Regions from separate parts of the Enterovibrio paralichthyis genome, predicted to be linked through region 3. Evidence: predicted binding sites of a transcription regulator. Region 3 holds the regulator's gene; each other region holds the start of a gene.
The links. Region 3 encodes PurR, which represses purine synthesis genes. Its sites were predicted from a motif close to TNANGNAAACGTTTNCNTNA; they were not measured.
Positions count from the first base shown of each region.

Region 1: the regulator PurR is predicted to act here: its motif matches at 1,895-1,914, upstream of purE (5-(carboxyamino)imidazole ribonucleotide mutase).
Region 2: the regulator PurR is predicted to act here: its motif matches at 1,121-1,140, upstream of metK (methionine adenosyltransferase).

Region 1 is NZ_JAHUTS010000040.1:16,507-19,788, reverse strand. Features, by position in the region: gene aroE (shikimate dehydrogenase) at 1-252, opposite strand, end outside; gene hemF (oxygen-dependent coproporphyrinogen oxidase) at 254-1,177, opposite strand; gene tsaC (L-threonylcarbamoyladenylate synthase type 1 TsaC) at 1,195-1,752, opposite strand; gene purE (5-(carboxyamino)imidazole ribonucleotide mutase) at 2,016-2,501, shown strand; gene KU854_RS23685 (5-(carboxyamino)imidazole ribonucleotide synthase) at 2,504-3,282, shown strand, end outside.
Region 2 is NZ_JAHUTS010000005.1:79,055-82,336, forward strand. Features, by position in the region: gene tkt (transketolase) at 1-915, opposite strand, end outside; gene metK (methionine adenosyltransferase) at 1,269-2,423, shown strand; gene KU854_RS07975 (oxidoreductase) at 2,718-3,282, shown strand, end outside.
Region 3 is NZ_JAHUTS010000017.1:16,319-19,600, reverse strand. Features, by position in the region: gene KU854_RS17505 (TfoX/Sxy family DNA transformation protein) at 185-778, opposite strand; cyclic di-GMP riboswitch class I at 894-990, opposite strand; gene purR (HTH-type transcriptional repressor PurR) at 1,298-2,305, opposite strand; gene torD (molecular chaperone TorD) at 2,738-3,282, opposite strand, start outside.

The DNA of each region.
Region 1 (3,282 bases), on a different contig from region 3:
AGCCCCTGCCAACTGTGCACGCTCTGTCAGCAAGGTCGCATACTTGTATGCATTTTCCTTAAACGGCACGGTAACGTTGCACCCTCTTCCACCTTGTGCGAAAAATGCATCCATTGTCACCTCGAAGGCATCTATCGGTGCTTCCAGGGTTTCATACTGCATGGCTTGCGCTGTCTGGCGAGCAAACAGGGTATGTATAAAAGGAGACTTGCTGTGCTTGATGGGGTTACCCACTACAACGTATTTATCCACCTTACCACTCCCTTGGCATCAGATATTCTTTGTATAGCCTTTCTTCTGCCGAGCCCGGTTCTGGCTCAAAGCCATATTCCCACCGAACCAGAGGAGGCATCGACATCAAGATTGATTCAGTGCGCCCACCACTTTGTAGCCCAAACAAAGTGCCGCGGTCATAAACCAGATTGAATTCGACATAGCGGCCACGGCGATAAAGTTGGAACGCCCGTTCCCGCTCTCCGTATTCGGTTGTTTTACGCTTTTTGACAACAGGAAGATACGCTTCAAGATACCCTGTCCCCACGGCTTTGATGTAATCAAAACAGCGGTCAAAACCCCAGGCATTCAAGTCGTCAAAGAAAAGACCACCTACGCCCCGGGTTTCGTTACGATGCGGCAGAAAGAAGTATCGGTCACACCAGGCTTTGTGCTCAGGATATACCTCATCACCAAACGGGGCACAAATGGCTTTGGCTGTCTGGTGCCAGTGACGACAATCTTCTTCTACCGGGTAGAAAGGCGTTAGGTCGAAGCCGCCACCAAACCACCAGACCGGTGCTTCGCCCTCTTTTTCAGCAATAAAGAAGCGGACATTTGCATGCGATGTTGGCACATGAGGATTGTTCGGGTGAACCACCAGGGAAACTCCCATCGCTTCAAAGCTCCGTCCAGCCAATTCAGGCCTGAGGGCGGTCGCAGACCCCGGCATCTTGTCCCCGTAAACGTGGGAGAAATTCACCCCAGCCTGCTCAAAGACAGCACCATCACGCAGGACACGGCTACGACCACCACCGCCAGCCTCTCGCTGCCAGGCATCTTCAATAAAAGAAGCACTGCCATCTTCGTTTTCCAGCGCCGAACAAATGGTGTCCTGAAGCGTCAACAAGAAACGTTTTACCGCCTCTTTATCAACCTGTTGGGAAAGGTCTTGATTGTCCACGTAAAATCCTTTTTCGTTTAACCCTGTCGCAGCACCTTACCAGAACGTGCATCGCGGATCTCGGTAGGTTTGTCTCGTCCACCGGTTTTCCCTTCCAAAACACAAGGGACACGGTTGCCAAGTTGTACCATCACTTCCTCTACGCTCCGGCAAGGCTCCTCACCACTAAGATTGGCACTGGTTGAAGTGATGGGCTTGCCATACGCCAGGCAAAGCGCACGTACATCCGGATGATCAGAGACGCGCACAGCGACAGTATCAAACTGACCGGTTACCCAATCCGTGATTTTCTTCCCGGCAGGCATCACCCATGTCACCGGTCCCGGCCAGGTAGCCAAAACGTCGGCTTTAACTTCATCGCTCAGGCTGTCAAAGTCTATGTACCCGTCGAGCTGGGACAATTCAGCCGCAATCAGGATAAGCCCTTTTGCTTTGTCACGGGCTTTGACGTCCAACAGAGCCTGGACGGCTCCCGCGCTGTCCGGGTCGCATCCAACACCAAAAACCCCTTCAGTGGGATAGGCTATCACTTCACCCCGTGATAGTGCTGCAACGCATTGCTCCACATTCGCCAACGCTGTTCTCCTGCTCGATATTTCTCATTTCGGCCTACTATGACCAACTATACCCGACGTTCTCAACACTTTTGTCACAAATCGATACAGAGTTTTCGCCAGCGACATATCTTAATAGGCGCCAACCCTGGCTCTTTTATACCGACGCAAACGTTTTCCTATCCATTTTTTGCCGATATAATGCGCCCAACTTAACGATTGAAGCCGTGTAACCCCAACCGGTAACACAGCTTCAATGGTCACGCGCATTTACAGGAGTAATTATGAAAGTTGGCATCATCATGGGTTCCAAGTCTGACTGGCCTACCATGAAAAACGCAGCAGATATGCTGGAGCACTTCGGAATCGCGTATGAAACCAAAGTAGTTTCTGCGCACCGTACACCGGCTCTGCTTGCGGAATATGCCAGCGACGCGGCATCACGTGGCCTGAAAGTGATCATTGCCGGTGCGGGCGGTGCTGCACATCTTCCAGGCATGACAGCGGCTTTCACCAACCTGCCGGTATTGGGTGTACCGGTACAATCAAAAGCGTTGAAAGGCATGGACTCATTGCTTTCTATCGTGCAAATGCCAAAAGGTGTGGCCGTCGGCACCCTGGCGATAGGTGATGCAGGTGCAGCCAATGCCGGGCTGTTGGCCGCGCAAATCCTTGCAACCAGCGATGATGCCCTAATGGCGAAAATCGATACTTTCCGCCAAAACCAGACTGACACTGTACTGGCTCACCCTGACCCTTCGGTAGACTAACCATGAATGTGCTGGTTCTCGGTGCCGGTCAGCTGGCACGCATGATGGCGCTGGCAGGCGCTCCACTAAACCTCAAGATCAGTGCGTATGACGTTCGAAGTGGCAATGTCGTCCATCCCGTCACCCTCGATGTATTGGGACACGGTCTGGAAAACGGCATCAAGAATGCAGACGTTATCACGGCAGAGTTTGAACATATCGCGCCGGATGTATTGGAAATCTGTCAGGCCAGTGGCAAGTTTTACCCGGGTGAAACCGCCATTTTGACCGGTGGTGACCGCCGCCTGGAAAAAGCCCTGCTGGATAAAGCCGGCGTCGCCAATGCGCGATATCAGGTCATCACCTGTCGTGATGACTTTGATGTTGCGATTGCCAATATCGGCCTGCCACTGATACTGAAAAGTGCGCTTGATGGTTACGATGGAAAAGGCCAGTGGCGTTTGAAACCAGACTCCGACATCGATGCCGTCTGGCTGGATATCGACAATTTCCTGAAGACGTCACCGCAGGGTGCGCGCCAGTGTGTGATTGCTGAGGAGTTTGTACCGTTTAACCGCGAGGTGTCTTTGATTGGTGCCCGCAATGCCAAAGGTGATGTGGAGATTTATCCACTGACAGAGAACATCCACACCAATGGCATCTTGAGCGTTTCAGTTGCCGCAGGGGAAAATGACGCAGTACAGGCCCAGGCTGAAGCCATGTTCAAAGCAGTGGCAGATACCCTCGATTATGTCGGCGTACTGGCGATTGAGTTTTTCGATGTGGGCGGCAACCTCAAAGT
Region 2 (3,282 bases), on a different contig from region 3:
GGCTTCTTTTTCAGCACCCGCAGCCTTGGCATCCCATGCGCTGTAAACGTCAGCAGGGATTTCAAATGCAGGGTGTTCCCAACCCAGGAATTCACGCGCTGCTTTGATTTCGTCTGCGCCCAGTGGTGCGCCGTGACAGTCGTGTGAGCCCGCTTTGTTTGGTGAGCCGAAACCGATGATGGTTTTGGTACAAATCAGGGTAGGACGGCCTGTTTCTGCTTTCGCCGCTTCAATCGCTGCGTTGATTGCTTCCGCGTCGTGACCGTCTACTGCCGGGATAACATGCCAGCCGTAAGATTCGAAACGCTTCGGCGTGTCGTCGGTGAACCAGCCTTCAACGTGACCGTCGATAGAGATGCCGTTGTCATCCCAGAATGCGATCAGTTTGCCCAGACCCAGGGTACCTGCCAATGAACATGCTTCGTGGGAGATACCTTCCATCAGACAGCCATCGCCCAGGAACACGTAAGTGTTGTGGTCAACGATATCGTGGCCGTCGCGGTTGAACTGTGCAGCCAGTGCTTTTTCCGCAATCGCCATACCCACTGCGTTGGTGATGCCCTGACCCAGAGGACCGGTCGTGGTCTCTACGCCTGGTGCATAGCCGTACTCAGGGTGACCCGGGGTTTTAGAATGCAGCTGACGGAAGTTTTTCAGATCGTCGATAGACAGATCGTAACCGGTCAGGTGCAGCAGGGAGTAAATCAGCATAGAGCCGTGACCGTTAGACAGCACGAAGCGGTCGCGGTCTGCCCACGCAGGGTTCTGCGGGTTGTGGTTCATATGGTCGCGCCACAGCACTTCGGCGATGTCCGCCATGCCCATTGGGGCACCTGGGTGACCAGAGTTAGCTTGTTGTACACCGTCCATGCTGAGTGCACGGATCGCGTTGGCTAAAACCTTGCGAGAAGACATGTCTGCTCCTGAGATCGATAGACGTTTTGAGTTATAGGCAATCCGGCACAATACTATTAATGAGACAGCCAGATTGCTGAATGAGGCGGGCGGGTATTGTCGCAAGACTCCGGCGGCTCTGCAAACGTTTTACTTGGCTGATTTTAAGGGGATCTGTCCATTTTTCCCCCTAACGTGCTGCATCTGTTTGTAAAGCTTGAAAGCCAGACGCAAACGTTTCCGGAGAAAGTCGGACAAACTGTACGGTTGATTTATGCAATTCCCCACGTAGAATAGACGTCCAGATGGAAAAGCATCTACACATTTAAACGTACATACGTATCAACCCAATTACACAATGCTAGGGATAAGACATGGCAAAGCACCTGTTTACTTCTGAATCAGTATCAGAAGGTCATCCAGATAAAATTGCAGATCAAATTTCAGACGCAGTTCTTGACGCCATTCTGAAGCAAGATCCAAAAGCACGCGTAGCGTGTGAAACTTACGTAAAAACCGGCATGGTAATGGTAGGTGGTGAAATCACTACCTCCGCGTGGGTTGATATTGAAGAGCTGACACGCCAAACCGTTCGTGAAATCGGCTATGTGCACTCAGACATGGGTTTCGACGCTGACTCTTGTGCGGTTCTGAACACCATCGGTAAGCAATCGCCAGACATCAACCAAGGCGTTGATAAAGCTGATCCTAAAGAGCAGGGCGCTGGCGACCAGGGCATCATGTTCGGTTACGCATGTAACGAAACCGAAGTGCTGATGCCTGCACCAATCACTTACGCACACCGTCTGATGCAGCGTCAGGCTGAAGTTCGTAAGAACGGCACCCTTCCTTGGCTACGTCCGGATGCAAAATCTCAGGTGACCTTCCAGTACGATCAAGGCAAGATTGTGGGCATTGATGCGGTAGTACTGTCTACCCAGCATTGCGACACCATCTCTACGTCTGATCTGCGTGAAGCGGTAATGGAAGAAATCATCAAGCCTGTTCTGCCTTCAGAGTGGCTGAACAAGGATACCAACTACTTCATCAACCCAACCGGCCGTTTTGTGATCGGCGGCCCAATGGGTGACTGTGGTCTGACTGGCCGTAAGATTATCGTAGATACCTACGGCGGCGCAGCGCGTCACGGTGGTGGTGCATTCTCTGGTAAAGATCCATCGAAAGTTGACCGCTCTGCGGCATACGCAGCTCGTTACGTGGCAAAGAACATTGTTGCTGCGGGCTTGGCAGACCGCTGTGAGATCCAACTGTCTTACGCTATCGGCGTCGCAGATCCAACGTCTATCATGGTAGAAACCTTCGGTACCGAGAAAGTGTCTCACGACATCATTATCGAAGCGGTTCGCCAGCACTTTGACCTGCGCCCATACGGTCTGCAAGAAATGCTGAACCTGCTGCAACCTATCTACCAGAAGACCGCAGCATACGGTCACTTCGGTCGCGAAGAATTCCCTTGGGAAAAAACCGACAAAGTGGCGGCACTGCGCGATTTCGCTAACATCAAATAAGCGAACGGATAGAATGCGTTTTAAACAAAGGAGCCTTAAGGCTCCTTTGTTGATCTTGCTTCCAATCCTTGCCCTCTTATTTTCGTTTACTCCAATCTCATCGAAGTTTGACTCCACACTTCTTCTTAAATAACAGCGCTATACCCTCCCCCTGCAGTGCATCCAATAACTAATACACAAGCCCTATTCTAATTGGCGATAACATAGTCCCTAGTTGTCCAGCTTTCTGTATGAGTCAGGCAGTAGGAGCTCAGCCACAGATAAGCGCATCGTCAAAGATTAAGGAAGGATCCTATGACGGAGCTGCTTGAACGCCCCTTGTCATTGCCATGCGGTTTAATACTGAAAAACCGACTGATTAAAACAGCCACTGCCGAAGGTTTATCCGACACTGATGGTCGCCCAACTGCGCCGCTGCTGCGCCTTTACCGTCAATGGTCGACGAGTGGTACTGCTGCAATAATAACCGGCAATATCCATGTTGACAGAAACCACCGTGAACAGTGGCGATCACTGGTGATTGAGAGCCATTCTCAGACCGGTCGTTTCCAGCGTCTGACTCACACCGTACAACAGCATGGCTGTGCTCTATTTGCCCAACTCAACCATGGTGGCCCGCAAACCCCCAACGATATCCATCATCATCCCTTTGCGCCAAGTGAGTATGCGCCGCCCTGGTATTTTCTTGACTACAACCCCTCACAAGCCATGAATGAGAACGACATTGAGGATGTTATTGACCGATTCGTCTCAGCTGCTTGCTTTTGTGAGGCCTCGGGGTTTTCCGGCGTACAGATACATGCAGCACATGGTTATTTACTGAGTGCCTTTCTTTCTCCTGCAACGAACCTGCGCAACG
Region 3 (3,282 bases):
TCGCCTATGGCAAACTTTTCCATTTCATCTTCAAAAGGGACGCAGATTGAGGGCAATAAATGTTTTCAAAACGGCATACGGTTAGTGATTGGTGTTAAGGGGGATAAATGTGGGGGTAATCAAAAAAACAGCCAATGGCGGGAAAAGCACATTGGCTGTTTTTGGGGAGTTGTTGGTGAGGCTTTTACTGTTGGAGTGTTTCTAACAGTTCATTGCGGCGCTGTGGAGTGATGACAGACCAGTGTTTCCCCTCAATTGCACCTTCGAGTGCCCACAAAAGCTCGATACTCAGGTTATCGCTGTGTGACTCTTGTAGCGCTTTATAAGCACGCACTGCGCCCGCACGCTGCAGTTCTTCGACAGAGTCGATTCCTGCTTTTTTTAGCATGCGTTCTGTTGCTAGGCGAAGGTTGGGAAGATCTTTGATACGTGTAGGCGCAGCCGTCTTCTTTTCCTGTTGATCTTCCCTGGAAATTGACAGCGCCTTCTTGGCGTGACTCATCATGAGTTCAGACTGTTCCCACCAATTCTCGGGCACAGCGTAGTATTTAGTGACAACTGGAAAACCACGTTTTTTGTAAACGTATGGGGTCATTGCCAGTTTCTTGAATTCTGACAGATTACCGCTGCCTGCCCGAAGGTGGAGCTGATCATTCACGACAAGCGCGAACATTGTCTCGTCGCAAAAAACACCAAATCCGCCAAACATAGAACGGGATTTGATTTTGCCCAGACATTCGAAGAACTTCAGTGTGTTTTTTAGAGTAGGTTTATCCATGTGACTTATTCTCAATCAATACGTTCCTGGATGAATGGTCAAGGAGTAACGTAGCAAAGCGAATTCAGAGAATTGTCAACGAACCGGGTGAACCGGGCTTTGAAATGCTAACGTCATCGGTAACCCCGCTACCATCACCGTTGAAGTTATCGTCGGTGTGAGGCCGGAAGCTTTGCGTCCCACGCTTTCGCCGTGGTTTGCCTTTTCTTAACATGATTTAGCTTAACCGAATCATGTCATTTTGTCGTTATTGCTGGTCTAGCAAAGTGTGATCTTGGTTCAGATAGAGCGTTATTGATACGTCTAAAAATAAAGGGTTCCTCTTGTTATAGAAGAATTTTTGTCCGTTTCACCCAATTCGTTAATCTGAATAAGGGTAGCACTAGAAAACTGGGCATTTTAGCGATTTTGAGCTTTGTCGCAACAATAAGATTCCAATTTTCATAAAACTTGCAAAAAACAAAAAAGCCCGAGTGTAATCTCGGGCTTTTTGATGTAATTTTGCACGAAGTGCGCCGATTAGTTGTTCAAGTTTTTCACTGAACGGCGCACCACCAGTTCTGGCTGCATTTCGAAAATTTGTTGCTTGTTTTCTTTGTTCGCCAAACGCTCCATCAGCAACTTGATGGCGGTTTTACCCAGTCGGTTTTTCGGCTGGTGGATGGTCGTCAAAGGCGGCGAGAAGAAGCCTGCCAGATCAATGTTGTCGTAGCCAATCACAGAAATGTCGTTCGGCACATCCAAACCGGCTTGTCTGAACGTACTGATTGCCGCCAACGCCATGATGTCGTTAAAGCAGAACACAGCCGTAGGGCGGTCTTTCTGCGCGATCAGCTTATTTGTCGCCTCAACTGCTGAGTCACATTCAAAGTCTGCTTCAACAATCCACTCAGGGTGATAGGTCAAACCGGCTTCTTCCAACGCACGGCGGAAACCTTGCAGGCGCTCCTGGCAGGTCAGTTTGTCCATTTGGCCGGAGATACAACCGATTTTGGTGTGGCCGTTTTCGATGAAATGTTTCGTCGCAATGTAGCCACCCAGCTCAGCGTTATCCTGAATACAGTCGGTATTCACGTGCTGGGTACCCCAGTCCATCACGACCATTGGCAGATCCGCTTTTTTCTCCAGCAGTGCCAGCAGTTCTTCATTCAGGTCTGAACACATAACCAACAGGCCATCAACGCGCTTCTCAGCCAGCATGCGCAGGTAATCGCGCTGTTTTGCCAGGTTGCCTTCGGTGTTACAAAGGATCAGGGTGTAGCCTTCGTTGTAGCAATATTCTTCAACGCCATGTACCACTTCCGCAAAGAATGGGTTTGTGGATTTGGTTACCAGCATGCCAATGGTGCGGGTAGAGTTACATTTCAGACTGCGCGCGACGGCGCTTGGTGCGTAATTCAGTTCATCAACTGCCGCCCATACTTTTGTAGTGGTGTTCTCGGCCACAAAACGTGTCTTATTGATCACGTGCGAAACGGTGGTGGTCGAGACACCTGCGAGACGAGCGACGTCTTTAATTGTTGCCATTCGGTAATCTTCTTATCGTTTTCATTGGCAGCGTATGAATTGTCAGGTGCTGCACATGTTTACGCCGCTTTCAATCAGCGGCGTACAATTCCGGCTATGTCACCGGCTTCAGGTTCATTTAGCTTGGGAGATGCGCTTCATTCCCCGATATCAATGCAAACCATGATGCTGTATGCACAGGGCCGGATAACGGCAATTGGGGGCAGGGCAATCTCGCGAGGCAGTTACTTGAGTCTGGTGTAATTCTCAGGAAATATCTCAATGCCAATCGCTTGCGTTCACAGTTTAATGGCTACCGCCACTTGTCGCAATTATTCTATTTCAGCAAGGTAAATAAGCTTGATGGTGGTCAAGCAATTTCGGGCTAGCTAAATGAATTCTTTAAAATAAAAAAGCCGGGTAATAACCCGGCTGATTGTTTGGGTAAATAATTTATTCGCCTTTGAGGAAGGCTAAGTCCAGTTTGATAAAGCTGACCAGCAGATTACCTGCCGCTTTATAGAAGCCAAATTGGTCAAACTGGTTAAGGGTGCTTTGGAATTGTTCAATCCAAGGCATCACCATGGTTTCCAGAAAACGCTGTTGCTCTTGCATCACCGCTTCTTGTTTTTCTTCGTCTTCTTCTTTATTTGCCAGAATGACGAGATTACCCATGAAATCCAAAACCACGGCCAGATGGTCGAAAGGTTCGTTGAAATCTTTACGCTGGGCAATGCCGTAACTTTCCATCCATTTACCCATTTCCTGCGCTGGCTTGTCATTCAAAAGACCAGATTCGCCAATATAGATAGAGGCGTAGGGCAGGGCACCGGTTTTCGGCGTGCTCAGGAACAGGCCGCAGAAATCGGCCGCCAGCTCCAGTTGGGCATCCTGACGTGTTTTCAGTTTTGCCAGTGCTTCACGAAGCCCGGCTACGGGTGTACTCAGTTCGCCTGTCATGGCCAGCACGGAGAAATAGTTATCCATGTCAGCGCCGT